Regions from separate parts of the Priestia sp. FSL P4-0332 genome, predicted to be linked through region 3. Evidence: riboswitches for the same ligand, from Rfam matches in the RefSeq annotation. Region 3 holds a riboswitch; each other region holds the start of a gene.
The links. A riboswitch is a leader RNA that binds a small molecule or an ion and turns the genes downstream of it on or off. The one in region 3 is predicted to bind cobalamin.

Region 1 (3,209 bases), 820 kb from region 3:
ATAATTTTACGGAGTTTTTTGTAAGCAGGTACAACATATTAGGACCTCTTCTTTGGAAGGATTTTGGACGACCTCGAAGAAATTGTTTGTAAAAACAAGAGAATAGAAAGCTATGTTTAGCCAAAAGCCTGCCCGTAATTCACAGGCAGACTTTTGGAAGATTATGCATAATGTTTACAGAAACCTTGTAGCAGAAGGCTCAGTCAAACGTTATAATAGATAATGAATGATGATATATTCTCTATATTTGTCATATATTTGTATTACATATGTAATTGAAGAAAAACATTCACTTGATATACTGTTTAATGACTTAACTTTATCTTAAAATTTACAGTGAAATGCCTGTTTATAGAGGCTTAGAACATACACAGCAAATGGAGGAGCAATCATGGCAAACGAAAAGATGCAAGAAGGACTTGATCGTTTTATCAAGGAAGATTTAAATGACCTTTTAGGTAGACTGTTCCCCTTAATGGACCGGGAGTGTGCCGAAGAAAAAAGAAAGCTTATCGAAACAGCGGTAGAGTATATTTATTCGTCAGGATATCACCAGGGAGCCAAAGATTTAATTGAAACGCACCGAAAAGACGATTACAAATTGTTAAGGCAAAAATTAGCGTCAGCGCCTCCTAAAAACTAATTTTTTTGAAATTTCTTTTGACAACATAAATCTAAGGTGTTAAGATGACTCTACATTCAAAATATTATAAACAATTAAAACTCTTATTGAGAGAGGCGGAGGGACTGGCCCTGTGAAGCCCGGCAACCATTTAACATTCTTGTTGAAAAGGTGCTACATCCTGCAAAGCGTACAGCTTTGAAAAATAAGAGAGGATTTCATAGATACTATGCCTCTCTATTCGTGATAGAGAGGCTTTTTATTTTATGTGAATATGTTTTGAATGGACAATTTTATAAAAATGCATCAGGTGCTGTGTAACGAATGTACGCAGCTTAAAAGGGAAGACCGGTGAAAAGCCGGCGCGGTCCCGCCACTGTAATGGGGAGCAACTTATTAACCACTGTTTCATGTTGAAATGGGAAGGGATAGGAAGCGATGAACCTAAGTCAGGAGACCTGCCTGTTGTATGCACTTAAGCTCTACGGGATATAGAGAGGAGTGAGGAATACGTGTTGAGAAAAACAGGCTGTCTCAACTCTAGTTAAGTATGCGTATTATCTCTCTTTTCATTTCGAAAAGAGAGATTTTTTAGTTTACCGATAAAAAAATATACAGGGAGTGGAAAAAATGAGCAGTGTAAAAAGTTCGAACTTAGGTTATCCAAGAATTGGTGAAAAACGAGAATGGAAAAAAGCGCTTGAGCAGTTTTGGGCAGGAAAGCTAGAGAAAGGTATCTTTCTTCAAGAAATTAAAGCTCTTCGTCTAGCGCATCTAAAAAAACAGCGTGACGCAGGAATTGAATTGATTCCAGTCGGCGATTTTAGCTTATACGATCACGTGTTAGATACAGCTGTTATGTTCGGTCTAGTGCCAAAGCGCTTTGAGTATAACGGAGGACCAGTATCGCTTGAAACGTATTTTGACATCGCCCGAGGAACAAAAGGTGCGGTAGCCTCTACGATGACAAAATGGTTTAACACAAATTATCACTACATCGTACCGGAGCTTGAGGAATGTACGCCGGTACTTGTAGAAAATCGCCCGCTTCAGTTTTACAAAGAAGCAAAAGAAAAGCTGAATATTGAAGGAAAGCCCGTGATTGTAGGTCCAGTAACATTTGTGAAGCTGTCAAAAGGATATAAAAAAAGTGAGTTTAAAGAAGTAGTTGAACAGTTTGTTCCGCTTTATGCAACTATCTTAGCGGAGCTGCAGGCAGAAGGAGTAGAGTGGGTGCAGATAGATGAGCCAATTTTATCTACAACGCTATCAAAAGAAGAACTGGCGCTTTACACAGAAGTCTATCAAACTTTGAAGGAAGCAGCACCGAATGTAAAAGTCATTTTGCAAACGTATTTTGACAGCGTTGATCACTACAAAGAAGTTGTGTCTCTTCCTGTTGAAGGAATCGGTTTAGACTTTGTGCATGACCGAGGCGAAAATCTCACTGTGCTTAATAAATATGGTTTTCCAACTGATAAAGTGCTGGCTGCGGGAGTGATTGACGGACGAAATATTTGGCGTGAAAATTTGGACGAACAGCTTTTAACGCTTAGTGAAATTGAAGAAGCCGTATCAAAAGACCGTTTGATTCTGCAGCCTTCATCAAGTTTATTACATGTTCCTGTCACGGTGAAAAATGAAGAAACCATTGATCCAGTATTGAAAAATGCGCTCTCTTTTGCAGATGAAAAGCTAAAGGAAATCACGCTTTTAACAAAAGCAGTGCAGCAAGGAAAAGAGTCGATAGAAGAAGAAATAAACGTAAGCAAACAGGCGATTCAAGCATTAAATGGTTCATCTTTTCGAAATCATCAAGACGTGCAAAAAGAGCTGAAGCAGCTGCACAGCTATAAAGCAGCGCGACAAGCGCCGTTTGACGTACGTCAACGCGTTCAGCAAGAAGCGTTTCAACTGCCGCTTCTTCCAACGACAACGATTGGAAGCTTTCCGCAAACAAAAGAAGTGCGAAAAGAGCGTTTAAAATGGCGTAAAGGCGAGTTAAGCGATGAAGCATATGAAGCGTACATTAACGAGGAAATAAAAAAATGGATTGAAATTCAAGAAGACATCGGCTTAGATGTCCTTGTGCACGGAGAGTTTGAGCGTACGGACATGGTCGAATACTTCGGTGAGAAATTAGGAGGCTTTCAGTTTACGAAGTTTGGCTGGGTGCAATCTTACGGTTCTCGCTGCGTGAAGCCGCCGCTTATTTACGGAGATGTATCGTATGAGCAGGCGATGACGATCAAAGAAACGGTCTACGCACAGTCTCTAACAAATAAGCCGGTTAAAGGAATGCTGACGGGTCCGATTACGATTTTAAATTGGTCGTTTGTGCGTGATGATATCCCGCGCTACGACGTGGCAAATCAAATTGCGCTTGCTCTTAGAAAAGAAGTAGAAGCACTTGAAAGTCAGGGCATTTCAATGATTCAAGTAGATGAACCGGCACTGCGTGAAGGATTGCCGTTAAAACGAGAAAACTGGGACAGCTACTTGAACGCTGCGGTGTATGCATTTAAACTAGCAACGGTATCGGTGCAAAACGAGACGCAAATTCACACGCATATGTGCTATTCAGAAT
Region 2 (3,209 bases), 610 kb from region 3:
TCATGGCCGTCATGTGTGCAATTATCGCTTGTGTAATACTCATTTTTTCACCTCTTTCCCTTAAGTCCCTGCTCTAAGCTTATTTTCACCAGCTTGGCTACCGCTTGACCTAAAGCGGTCATAGAGCCTGCATATTCATATAATGGTCCTTGCTGAGACGCTGCAACTGAGATGCTGTCCGTAGATGTTCCCGTAGCAATAGTCTTTGTAGCTGGATCTATGATCCCCAGCTGTGACAGCGTTTTTGTTTTAGCTTCTGTGGCCGCAATAAAAAGCTGTAAAAACGCAGCATCCGTAAGCGTACCTTCCACGAAAAAAAACATATTAATTGTACCGGGAGAGGAATAGAACGGGACAGCTTCGTCAGCTGTAATATCTACTGCGTTTCCTACTCCAGCCGTTATCACGGAAGCTACTCTTACTCCGTAGCCTTCATAACAGTAAACCGCTCTTTCTTTTAACCAAACGGCTGTCATCAACCCTACGATTTGCTCATGGCGTACATTTTCTTTCATCAAATATTGCTCATACTCCATAGAAGGAGTATCTGAATAATAGTCTTTGTGAACAAATCGATTGTAAAAGGTGTCCGTTTCCGTAATACCTGTTCCTAAAACCCCTGAGCTGTATGTTTTATAAGAAGTCTCGGTTTTCATGATTAAAAGCTCAGGCCGTTCTTCAATTTTAAGATGTGAAAAGGGACCAATCCCCTTTTCAATTCGAACTGGAATATGGTCCCTCTTCTTATTTATTGTACACCTCAGGGTATACTGCTTTTGCTAAGTCATCTAAGCCATCTACAATACGAGGTCCTAAGCGGTTGATTTTGTTTTGATCAACCTTCTCGATGTTACCCTCTTTTACAGCAGTCATGCTGCTCCAAGCGGGACGCTTCATAATCTCATTTTTGTCTGCATCATACGTTGCGATAATAACGTCAGGGTTTAACTTAACAACTTGCTCTTCAGAAAACTTAACCCAACCCTTTTCACTACCCGCTACGTTATCAGCACCGATCATAGTAAGCATTTCGTTCATGAACGTACCTTTTCCTGTTGTATAAATCTCAGGAGCTCCTGATACCTCTATCCATACTTTTTTACGATCTTCTTTTGAAATCGTTTTTGCTTTTTTCTCAATTGAAGCTACTTTTTCTTTCATGTCTTTAATTGTTTGATTAGCTTCTTTTGTTTTACCTGTTAATTTACCGATTTGCGTAATAGAATCATAAACCGTATCAAACGTTGTTGAATCTTTTACAACAAATACCGGAATACCCGCACTTTCAATTTGTTTAAATACTTCATCCGAAACGCCCATACTTGAAGCGTGTGCCAGCACTAAATCAGGATTTAAAGCAATAACTTTTTCTGCATTAACGTTCATATCTCCTACCTGCGCTTTTTTCTTTACGCTTTTAGGATAATCATCGTTGCTTGTAACACCGACTAATTCTTTTTCAAGGCCAAGGGCATATACAATCTCCGTATTACTTGGCATTAATGAAACAATTTTCTTAGGCTGTTTTTTCAACGTAATTTCTTTATCACGCGCGTCTTTTACCTTCACTGGAAATGCAGCTTGTGACGTTTGTGCCGTATCTTGCTTCGTTTTTTTATCACTGTTGCTTTGGCTGCCTGCACCGCATGCAGCAAGTACGATGACTAACAGTGCAATAATGGAATACGAAAGCCATTTTTTCATCTAAATACTCCCCCTATATATTGTTCATTGTGAATACGAAACCTCCACGTTAAAGAAAAAGCAAATGATCATGCAAAAAGCAGCGCTATCCCGTTTTTCCGCTTTGACTATGTATACTGCTCGCCGGCAGCTTCAAAATAAAAAAGCTTTACTTTCAATTGAAAGCAAAGCAGGTAACGTCAAGATAAGCAGGAAAAGAATCCGTTCACTATACTTGATAAGTATGTTCATTACCCTGCTTCACCCTTCCTCGAAGGTTTCACAGCTAACAATAAGGCAGGTCTCCTGACTTACGCACAAAGCGCTTACAGTGGCGGGACCGCGCTGGTTTTTCACCAGACTTCCCTTTTCACTCAATCTTTAAATTGAGACCTTATTGCTTTACGATTATTCACTTGTCCTAGTATACCCCACTCATGGAAAAATGGAAATAGCCATTCTCACAAAAAAAGCTGCGAGAATGCTCTCGCAGCTTCAGGAATTAAAGAGTTGCTAAAAATTCACGGACCGCTTCAGGCGTTTTAGCATTTGCACTGTGCAAGTGTGCAATTTTTTCACCGTTTTTATATACAAGAAGAGAAGGAATACCCATTACATTGTTTTCAGCAGAAAGTTCTTCAAACTCATCCTTGTCAATTTTAAACCATGCTTTATCTGTATTTTCGTCAACGATTTCATCAATGAACATATCCAAACGTTTGCAATCAGGACACCACGTTGTCGTAAAAATCCCAACGCTTAGTGTTTCGTTCTTAATTTGTTCGCGAAATTGTTTTTCTTCCGTAAATTGTTTCATCGTGTTACCTCCAGCATCTATTCGTTCCTTCTCACTATTCTATGGTAAGAAGTCTGACTTCATTATAAACGATTTTTTTATCGTTGTGCTAATGTTTCAGCTTATTTAGACCATAACGGTTTTAGACGTAAAAAAATGCTAGCTTAAAAAAGCTAACATTTCGAAATCGTAGAATGTTGTGTCTATTATCAGCTAAACCATTTAGGCGGCATGTTTCGGTTCCAATAAATTTTCCCTAAATCATAATGCTTTTGAAAATTATCTGCAGCCGCATGATAGTGAAAATTAAACCAGTATCCATCTTTTGGAGGATTTTCACGCCGTACGTGAAACCGTATTAAGTCCTGACCGGTCTCCCGGTCATATACATGGAAAATCTTTTCACCGTAGCCAGCAGCAGGATGCTCGCTTATCTCGAGATTCTGAATTGACTGTTCACGTTCAGTGCCAATGTCGGTCAGCACTTCTTCAATTTTAGGTAACACTGCTTGACGAAATTCGTCTTCAATGACAGGCCCAATTTTTGTTCCGAATTTTTCCACTGACTGTTTTTCAGCTGATTCCATTGCATACGTAACAAATGATGAAACGTCTTCATATTTTGGTTCTTCATATGGCAAATGAATATCTTCTATAACAGCTGTGACAGGAGTTGTTTCTCTTACATACCCTGCTTTATGTTGCTTGTCCGCTTTTGCATCATCAACGT
Region 3 (3,209 bases):
TAGACTCGATTGGCTGGTGTACGACCGCAGAAGTGGATTCACCTAAAATTGCTTGAAGCGCTTCTTCTGCAAGAGCTCGTGAAGTTGCTTTTTCTTCTCTTGTGTTCTGAACTGCTTCAATAGCTGAAGCTGTTTGCTTTACAGTCTCTTCTTGATCGAGAGCCCATGGTTCTGCTTCTTTTCGAAGTCGCTGATGCGGTCTTAGCGGCTGCTCCGTTTGGTTGAGGGTATATTTCCGCTGATATCCTCGCGGTGTAATCATTAAATCGTCGTAAAAGAATGTAGATGAATTTCCGACAACAACGGTAGTCAGCATGCCTATTTCATGGTTTAACATGTCTTTTAAGTTGGTCATTACGACTTCTTCACGGTCACGATAAGCGCTTTTAACAAGACCAACAGGCGTATCAGGGGAACGGTACTTTAATAGAATCCTTTGCGCTTCAACAATTTGTCTTGTTCGTCTTCCGCTTTTTGGGTTGTAAAAAGCCACTACGAAATCTGCTTGTGCAGCTGCTTCAATTCTTTTTTCGATTAGCTCCCAAGGCGTAAGGTGGTCACTTAAACTAATCGTACAAGCATCGTGCATCACGGGCGCTCCAAGGAGAGATGCGCATGAATTAATAGCCGAAATGCCAGGAATTACTTCCATCTCTACGCCCGTTTCTTTTTTCCAGCCTTTTTCAATCAACACTTCATACACAAGGCCTGCCATTCCGTATACTCCTGCATCTCCGCTTGAAATGACAGCTACGGTTTTGCCCGCTTCAGCTTGCTTTACAGCTTCTTGTGCACGGCTTACTTCTTCGGTCATTCCCGTACTAATAATTTGCTGATTCGTTAACAGTCCTTGAATTAGTTCCACATAGGTTTTATAACCGATGATCATATCACTTTCTTGAATGGCTTCTCTTGCTCGCTGTGTAATATGTTCAAAGCTTCCTGGCCCAAATCCAATAACTAACAGTTTACCTTTCATGCTAGCTCCTCCTTTATGCGTTACTTTTTACTTTGTCAATTCCTTCTATGGAGTCACTGTTTTCCGGAGAAACGAAACCATTTTGATCACATTCATAAATAAGCGATTCCTTTATACTGCAGCCTCCTGCTAAATGCTCTTTGACAATCCGGTGAGCCACGGTTTCAGTGACCTGCTTGTACCAATCTCCTGAAGGATAGACGATAGCTACAGGAGCATCTTTGCATCGTCCGTTACAGCGCGTACGCGTTGTATGAACCGTTTCATCCAAATCCAGTTCCGTCACTTTATTTCGAATAGCCTGCGTGGCTTCTTCTCCACCTTTTCTCATACAGCTGCTTCCATTACAAATCAATACGTGATGTTTTGTTCCATTTAAGTTCCACGTCGTCACACTCATTCGCTCCTTTACTAAAAAAAGCGCCTCTATCAATGATAGAGGCGCAGAAAATTCAAACTAAGTTTTTGCACTTCCACCTATATCCCGTAGGGTAAGCTTCGCATTAGAAAAAGGCTGGTTTCCTGACTTCGATTCATCACTTGATTGCGCCTTCCCGAATACAGTGGCATATGCAATCAGCTCCTCTTCACAGTGGCGGGTACCGCGCTGGCTTTACACCAGACTTCCCATTTAACGCAATGTGAACATTGCGCACCTTTTTTGCACGATATGTAGTTTTAGGATATGAGAAAAACCCACTTCGCTAATATGCGAGCGGGTAAAACGTCAGAATAAGAGTGTACACGAATGCCACTTTAAGCCAACGTTTCCCTTCCCGCTCCCCGGAGAAATAGAAACTTCACAATAAAGACAGGTCTCCTGACTTGTGTATCATTCTACTTGAAAACCTTCCCGTGATTTTTTCACAGTGGTTATACTCGTTCGTCCACACTTACAGTTGCGGGGACAGTACTGGCATTTCACCAGTTTCCCTATTAAGCCTTCTTGGCATCTTTACTGTTGCTGTTTGATATATATGAACCTTTTAAACTATCAGAATAATAGAAGTAACTACCATATCATAGCGTACATTTTTTTTTATTTCAACTCTATTCTTTTCGGAAGATACAAGTATCTATAAAAAAACAAGAGCATAAAATCAGCTCTTGTTTTTTCATTATATAGCTACTAATGTTAAATGAGGATCATTATAATACACAACTTCTGAAAGAACTTTACAGCCATTTGTTTTAGCAAAAGCTTCTCTCGCCTGTTTTTCAGTTTCAAATTCAAACATTTTCATTTCTTTTCCAGCATATACCGTCAGTACCCACATGAAAAGATTCGCCTCCGATTATTGTAGTGATCGCTATATCCACATTATGCTGAAACCATTTCCTTTTGAAAACCCATTCTACAAAACTTGTCACAAGAAACTTTTAAAAATTTAAAAACATTTTAACTTCTGTAAATGAACACAATGTACAAAAGGTTTAAGCAGTATTGTACCTCTTTAAAAAAGGTGCTTTTTTAACCCACTGTTGCTTCACCAGTAAAAAAATATATAGTATTTATTAAAAAAAGAAGCCGGACAGCCGGCTTCTTTTTTAGGAAAGGAAAGGACAGACATCACAATCCCGTCCTGTTCTTTATTTTGCATAAAAATACATTAATTAAATATTCCTTTCTTAAAGCAGAACCATGTTCGACTGCACATAGTAATAAAGAAGCTTATACGTATGATTCAATGAATCTTGATGCGTTCTCTCAAACGCATGAGAAGAATCAATTCCTGGACCAATTAAGCCGTGTACGATATCGTGTCCGGCACGAATAGCAGCAGAAGCATCTGATCCGTAAAACGGATAAATATCTAATTTGTACTGAATATCATGCTGCTTAGCTAGCTCCACCAAATGCCTTCTCAAACCGTAATGATATGGGCCGCTTGAATCTTTTACACAAATAGACACGGTGTATTCATCAGTAGATTGTCCATCTCCCATAGCACCCATATCAACCGCTAAGTATTCTACTGTTTGAGGCGTAATGTTGGAATTTCCTCCGTACCCAATTTCTTCATTATTTGAAATGAGAAAGTGCGTAGTGTATGGCAGTTCGATCTGTTCTTCTTGAATTGTTTTCATGAGCTGAAGCAATAAAGCTACGCTTGCTTTATCATCGAGATGACGAGATTTAATAAAACCGCTTTTTGTTATTTCTACACGAGGATCAAACGAAACAAAGTCGCCGACTTCAATTCCAAGGCTGCGAATATCTTCTGCGCTA
Region 4 (3,209 bases), 310 kb from region 3:
ATAGATGCTTTGTTAAAAAAAATACGTTTAAAAATCAATACGTTCAGCTCCTCTAGGAAACGAGGCGTGATGTTTTACATTACATTAACCATTCATTTTCCTGTCCATAAACCATGCTTCCACCATGCATTAAGTTGGAAACAATCATCTTTTATTTGTTACGAGTGCTAGACTGTTGAACTAGGCAACGTAGAATAGCGTACTAAAGTTCTCGGTAAAAAAACAAGCGAAAGCCCCTACAAGCTATACTTTTTGTGTTTGCTCCGGGCTTTTATAGTTGTCTATTAAATGATACAGCTTTTCCATATCTACGGCTTCTCTCACATATGCTGCTGCTTTTGAAAAAGACTCCTCTTTTTGCAGGCGACTGTTGAATGTGTCCGTAATAGGCGGCAATTTTTTATGTTTACGAATTTGATTAAGCAAAGCTCTGCGCAAAGCATCGTTATGAAACACATCATGAACATACGTGCCAATGACGTTGTCTTTAACCGTTCCTTCTTTTTCATGCTCTACCACTGCAAAAGCTTCCGTGGTGCTCTTAGAAAACGTCTTTCCCATATGAATTTCGTAGCCTTCAATCGAAACTCTTTCACTTTCTAGCTGGACATACCCAGAAACTCTTTCTGTTTTTTTGCTGTTTGTCATAACGGTTTCCACCGGAAGCAAGCCCAGCCCTTTAATGGATTCAATCCGAGATTCTACTGCATCAGGGTCTGTAATTGTCTCCCCTAGCATTTGATATCCTCCGCAGATGCCAATGACGTGAACGTTCGTTGTGTTCAAAACTTGATTAATGGCTAGAGCCAGGCCGCTTTCTTGTAAAAACTGAGCATCTTCAATCGTATTTTTGCTTCCTGGTAAAACAATTAAATCAGGCGTACCTAATTGCGACGGCTTGGTTACAAGCCTCACGTGACAGTCTTCTTCTAAACTTAAAGGATCGATGTCTGTAAAATTTGAGATGCGCGGGTACGAGATAACCGCAATATCAATTTCTTTTAACGGATTCACAAGCGTTGAGTAATTTCTAAGTGATAACGAATCTTCCGCATCAATTTCCACGTTGTTCATATAAGGAATAACTCCTAGAACCGGAACACCCGTGTATTCTTCAAACCACTTCAAACCTGGTTTTAAAAGTTCTAAATCTCCTCGGAATTTATTAATTAACACCCCGATAACTCTAGACTTGTGTTCATCTGGAAGCAATTGAAGAGTACCCACTAGGCTCGCAAAAACTCCTCCTTTATCAATATCTCCTACTAACACAACAGGCGCTTGGGCTATTTTTGCAACGCGCATATTTACGAGTTCCCGATCGTTCAAATTGACTTCAGCAGGACTTCCAGCGCCTTCAATCACAATTCGATCATAATGACTGGCAAGCTCTTTATAAGCTTCCGTGATAACGTTTAAACCTTCATTAAAAAATTCTTGCCGATACTGAAAAGCAAACATATTACGTAGCGGTTTTCCGTGAACGACAATTTGAGATTCATGATCACGAGTTGGTTTAATTAAAATAGGGTTCATATTGGTTGTTGCTTCTACTCCAGCCGCTTCTGCTTGAATTCCTTGCGCTCTGCCAATTTCTTTTCCATCCATTGTAATGTATGAATTAAGCGCCATATTTTGCGATTTAAACGGTGCAGTTTGATAGCCGTCTTCTTTAAAAATACGGCAAAATGCTGTAGCAATCATGCTTTTTCCAGCGTCTGAGTGCGTTCCTTGAATCATAAGCGGTTTTCCTTTTTTCACTTTTTCCACTCCCTACCACATAAAAAAACCTTAACTGTAAAAGTCAAGGTTTGGTCATGCGCTCATTAACACATTGTCTTGACTTATTTCTCCCACCGAAAAATAAGGGGTTTTTAAAAGCAGGTCTCCTGGCTTATGCTTCATTTTACTTCTGCACCCTTCCTAGTTTGACTAGTGGGTCTTTGCAGGTTCATCCACATTTACAGTAGCGGGGGCTGCACCGGATTTACACCGATTTCCCTATTATCCTCCTTAGAGGCACTTTTAAAATCATTTATTCTTTATTGTAACGAATTTTATAACTATTCACAATAACGATTTTCTTCTATTATTATATATTACTGTGCTTATACTTATTTGGGTCTCGTATGCTATAATAACAATTATTTTCCAAACATCTTATGAAATAGCTAGGAAGGTGCTCACAGTTGAAGAAAAAAATGATTTATACCTTTATTGGTTCGCTTGTTCTTTATATAGTAATTATATCTTTTTGTATGTATCAAACTGCTCACAAGTCTGTTCCACATAACGCAGATTATGTCCTCGTTTTAGGTTCTAAAGTAGATGGTGATCAAATGTCTCCTAGTTTAAAAGAACGAGTAAAGACGGCCTTATCTTATTTACAAGCACATCAACAAACAAAAGTTATCGTAACGGGCGGAAAAGGATCCGATGAAGAAATTTCTGAAGCAGAGGCAGCCTATCGTTTTCTGCGGAAAGAAGGAATTAAAAAGAATCGAATTATAAAAGAAGATCAGTCAACTTCTACTTTTGAGAATTTTACTTTTACTAAACAGAAAGTTGATATTCAACACAAAAAAGTCGTGCTTGTTAGCAGTGATTTTCATTTGTTTCGCGCTTCTATTATTGCCAAGCGCCAAGGTTTTGATGTTTATCCTTTAGGCGCAAAGACACCAAATTCAATTAAACTTCAAGCCTACTTTCGTGAGTATGCTGCTATATTAAAAACATGGCTGTTTGATAAATAAATAGAGTACACGCCTATACAAACGAAAAACACGGCATGAATTCATGCCGTGTTTTTTATTAATCATCTGTATCGATAACTGCTTTTGGTAAACCTGTGTATTTCGCCCAGTAGAAAATACCAAGTGAAACAAGAGCAATTAAAATTAAGTCAAGCGGGTTGCTTAGCACACCTTGTCCTCCACCAAATGAACCTAGATAAGAGATAACAAGCATAATAATATAATAAGCAACTAGCCACCAAGCAGATTTAAGCTGCTGTGCAAATTTTACGACGTCAGTTGGTACATATTTCTTAAACGCTACGTAGATAACAACCATTAGAAGCTGTGATCCTAGCAGCCAAGAAATTGTCGTCCATCCTGACCAATATACGATGTATGAACAGAAAATAAATGAAACAGGAGCAATAACGCTCATGCCTTTTAATTTAAAAGGCTTCTTAAGGTCTTTTGCAT

Region 1: it holds a riboswitch for cobalamin, as region 3 does, so the genes downstream of both, metE (5-methyltetrahydropteroyltriglutamate--homocysteine S-methyltransferase) here and MKY06_RS13405 ((2Fe-2S) ferredoxin domain-containing protein) in region 3, are expected to answer to the same signal.
Region 2: it holds a riboswitch for cobalamin, as region 3 does, so the genes downstream of both, MKY06_RS10225 (ABC transporter substrate-binding protein) here and MKY06_RS13405 ((2Fe-2S) ferredoxin domain-containing protein) in region 3, are expected to answer to the same signal.
Region 4: it holds a riboswitch for cobalamin, as region 3 does, so the genes downstream of both, MKY06_RS15030 (cobyric acid synthase) here and MKY06_RS13405 ((2Fe-2S) ferredoxin domain-containing protein) in region 3, are expected to answer to the same signal.

The regions. Positions count from the first base shown of each region.
Region 1 is NZ_JBBOUA010000001.1:3,463,779-3,466,987, reverse strand. Features, by position in the region: gene MKY06_RS18005 (metallophosphoesterase family protein) at 1-92, shown strand, start outside; gene MKY06_RS18000 (hypothetical protein) at 392-643, shown strand; SAM riboswitch class I at 724-834, shown strand; cobalamin riboswitch at 914-1,102, shown strand; gene metE (5-methyltetrahydropteroyltriglutamate--homocysteine S-methyltransferase) at 1,253-3,209, shown strand, end outside.
Region 2 is NZ_JBBOUA010000001.1:2,030,059-2,033,267, reverse strand. Features, by position in the region: gene cbiB (adenosylcobinamide-phosphate synthase CbiB) at 1-43, opposite strand, end outside; gene MKY06_RS10230 (adenosylcobinamide amidohydrolase) at 48-656, opposite strand; gene MKY06_RS10225 (ABC transporter substrate-binding protein) at 745-1,704, opposite strand; cobalamin riboswitch at 1,963-2,095, opposite strand; gene MKY06_RS10220 (thioredoxin family protein) at 2,186-2,500, opposite strand; gene MKY06_RS10215 (YpjP family protein) at 2,689-3,209, opposite strand, start outside.
Region 3 is NZ_JBBOUA010000001.1:2,640,432-2,643,640, forward strand. Features, by position in the region: gene cobJ (precorrin-3B C(17)-methyltransferase) at 1-979, opposite strand, end outside; gene MKY06_RS13405 ((2Fe-2S) ferredoxin domain-containing protein) at 993-1,373, opposite strand; cobalamin riboswitch at 1,475-1,654, opposite strand; cobalamin riboswitch at 1,773-1,951, opposite strand; gene MKY06_RS13410 (hypothetical protein) at 2,098-2,256, opposite strand; gene MKY06_RS13415 (M42 family metallopeptidase) at 2,609-3,209, opposite strand, start outside.
Region 4 is NZ_JBBOUA010000001.1:2,950,983-2,954,191, forward strand. Features, by position in the region: gene MKY06_RS15025 (FecCD family ABC transporter permease) at 1-38, opposite strand, end outside; gene MKY06_RS15030 (cobyric acid synthase) at 244-1,770, opposite strand; cobalamin riboswitch at 1,863-2,042, opposite strand; gene MKY06_RS15035 (YdcF family protein) at 2,190-2,753, shown strand; gene MKY06_RS15040 (APC family permease) at 2,812-3,209, opposite strand, start outside.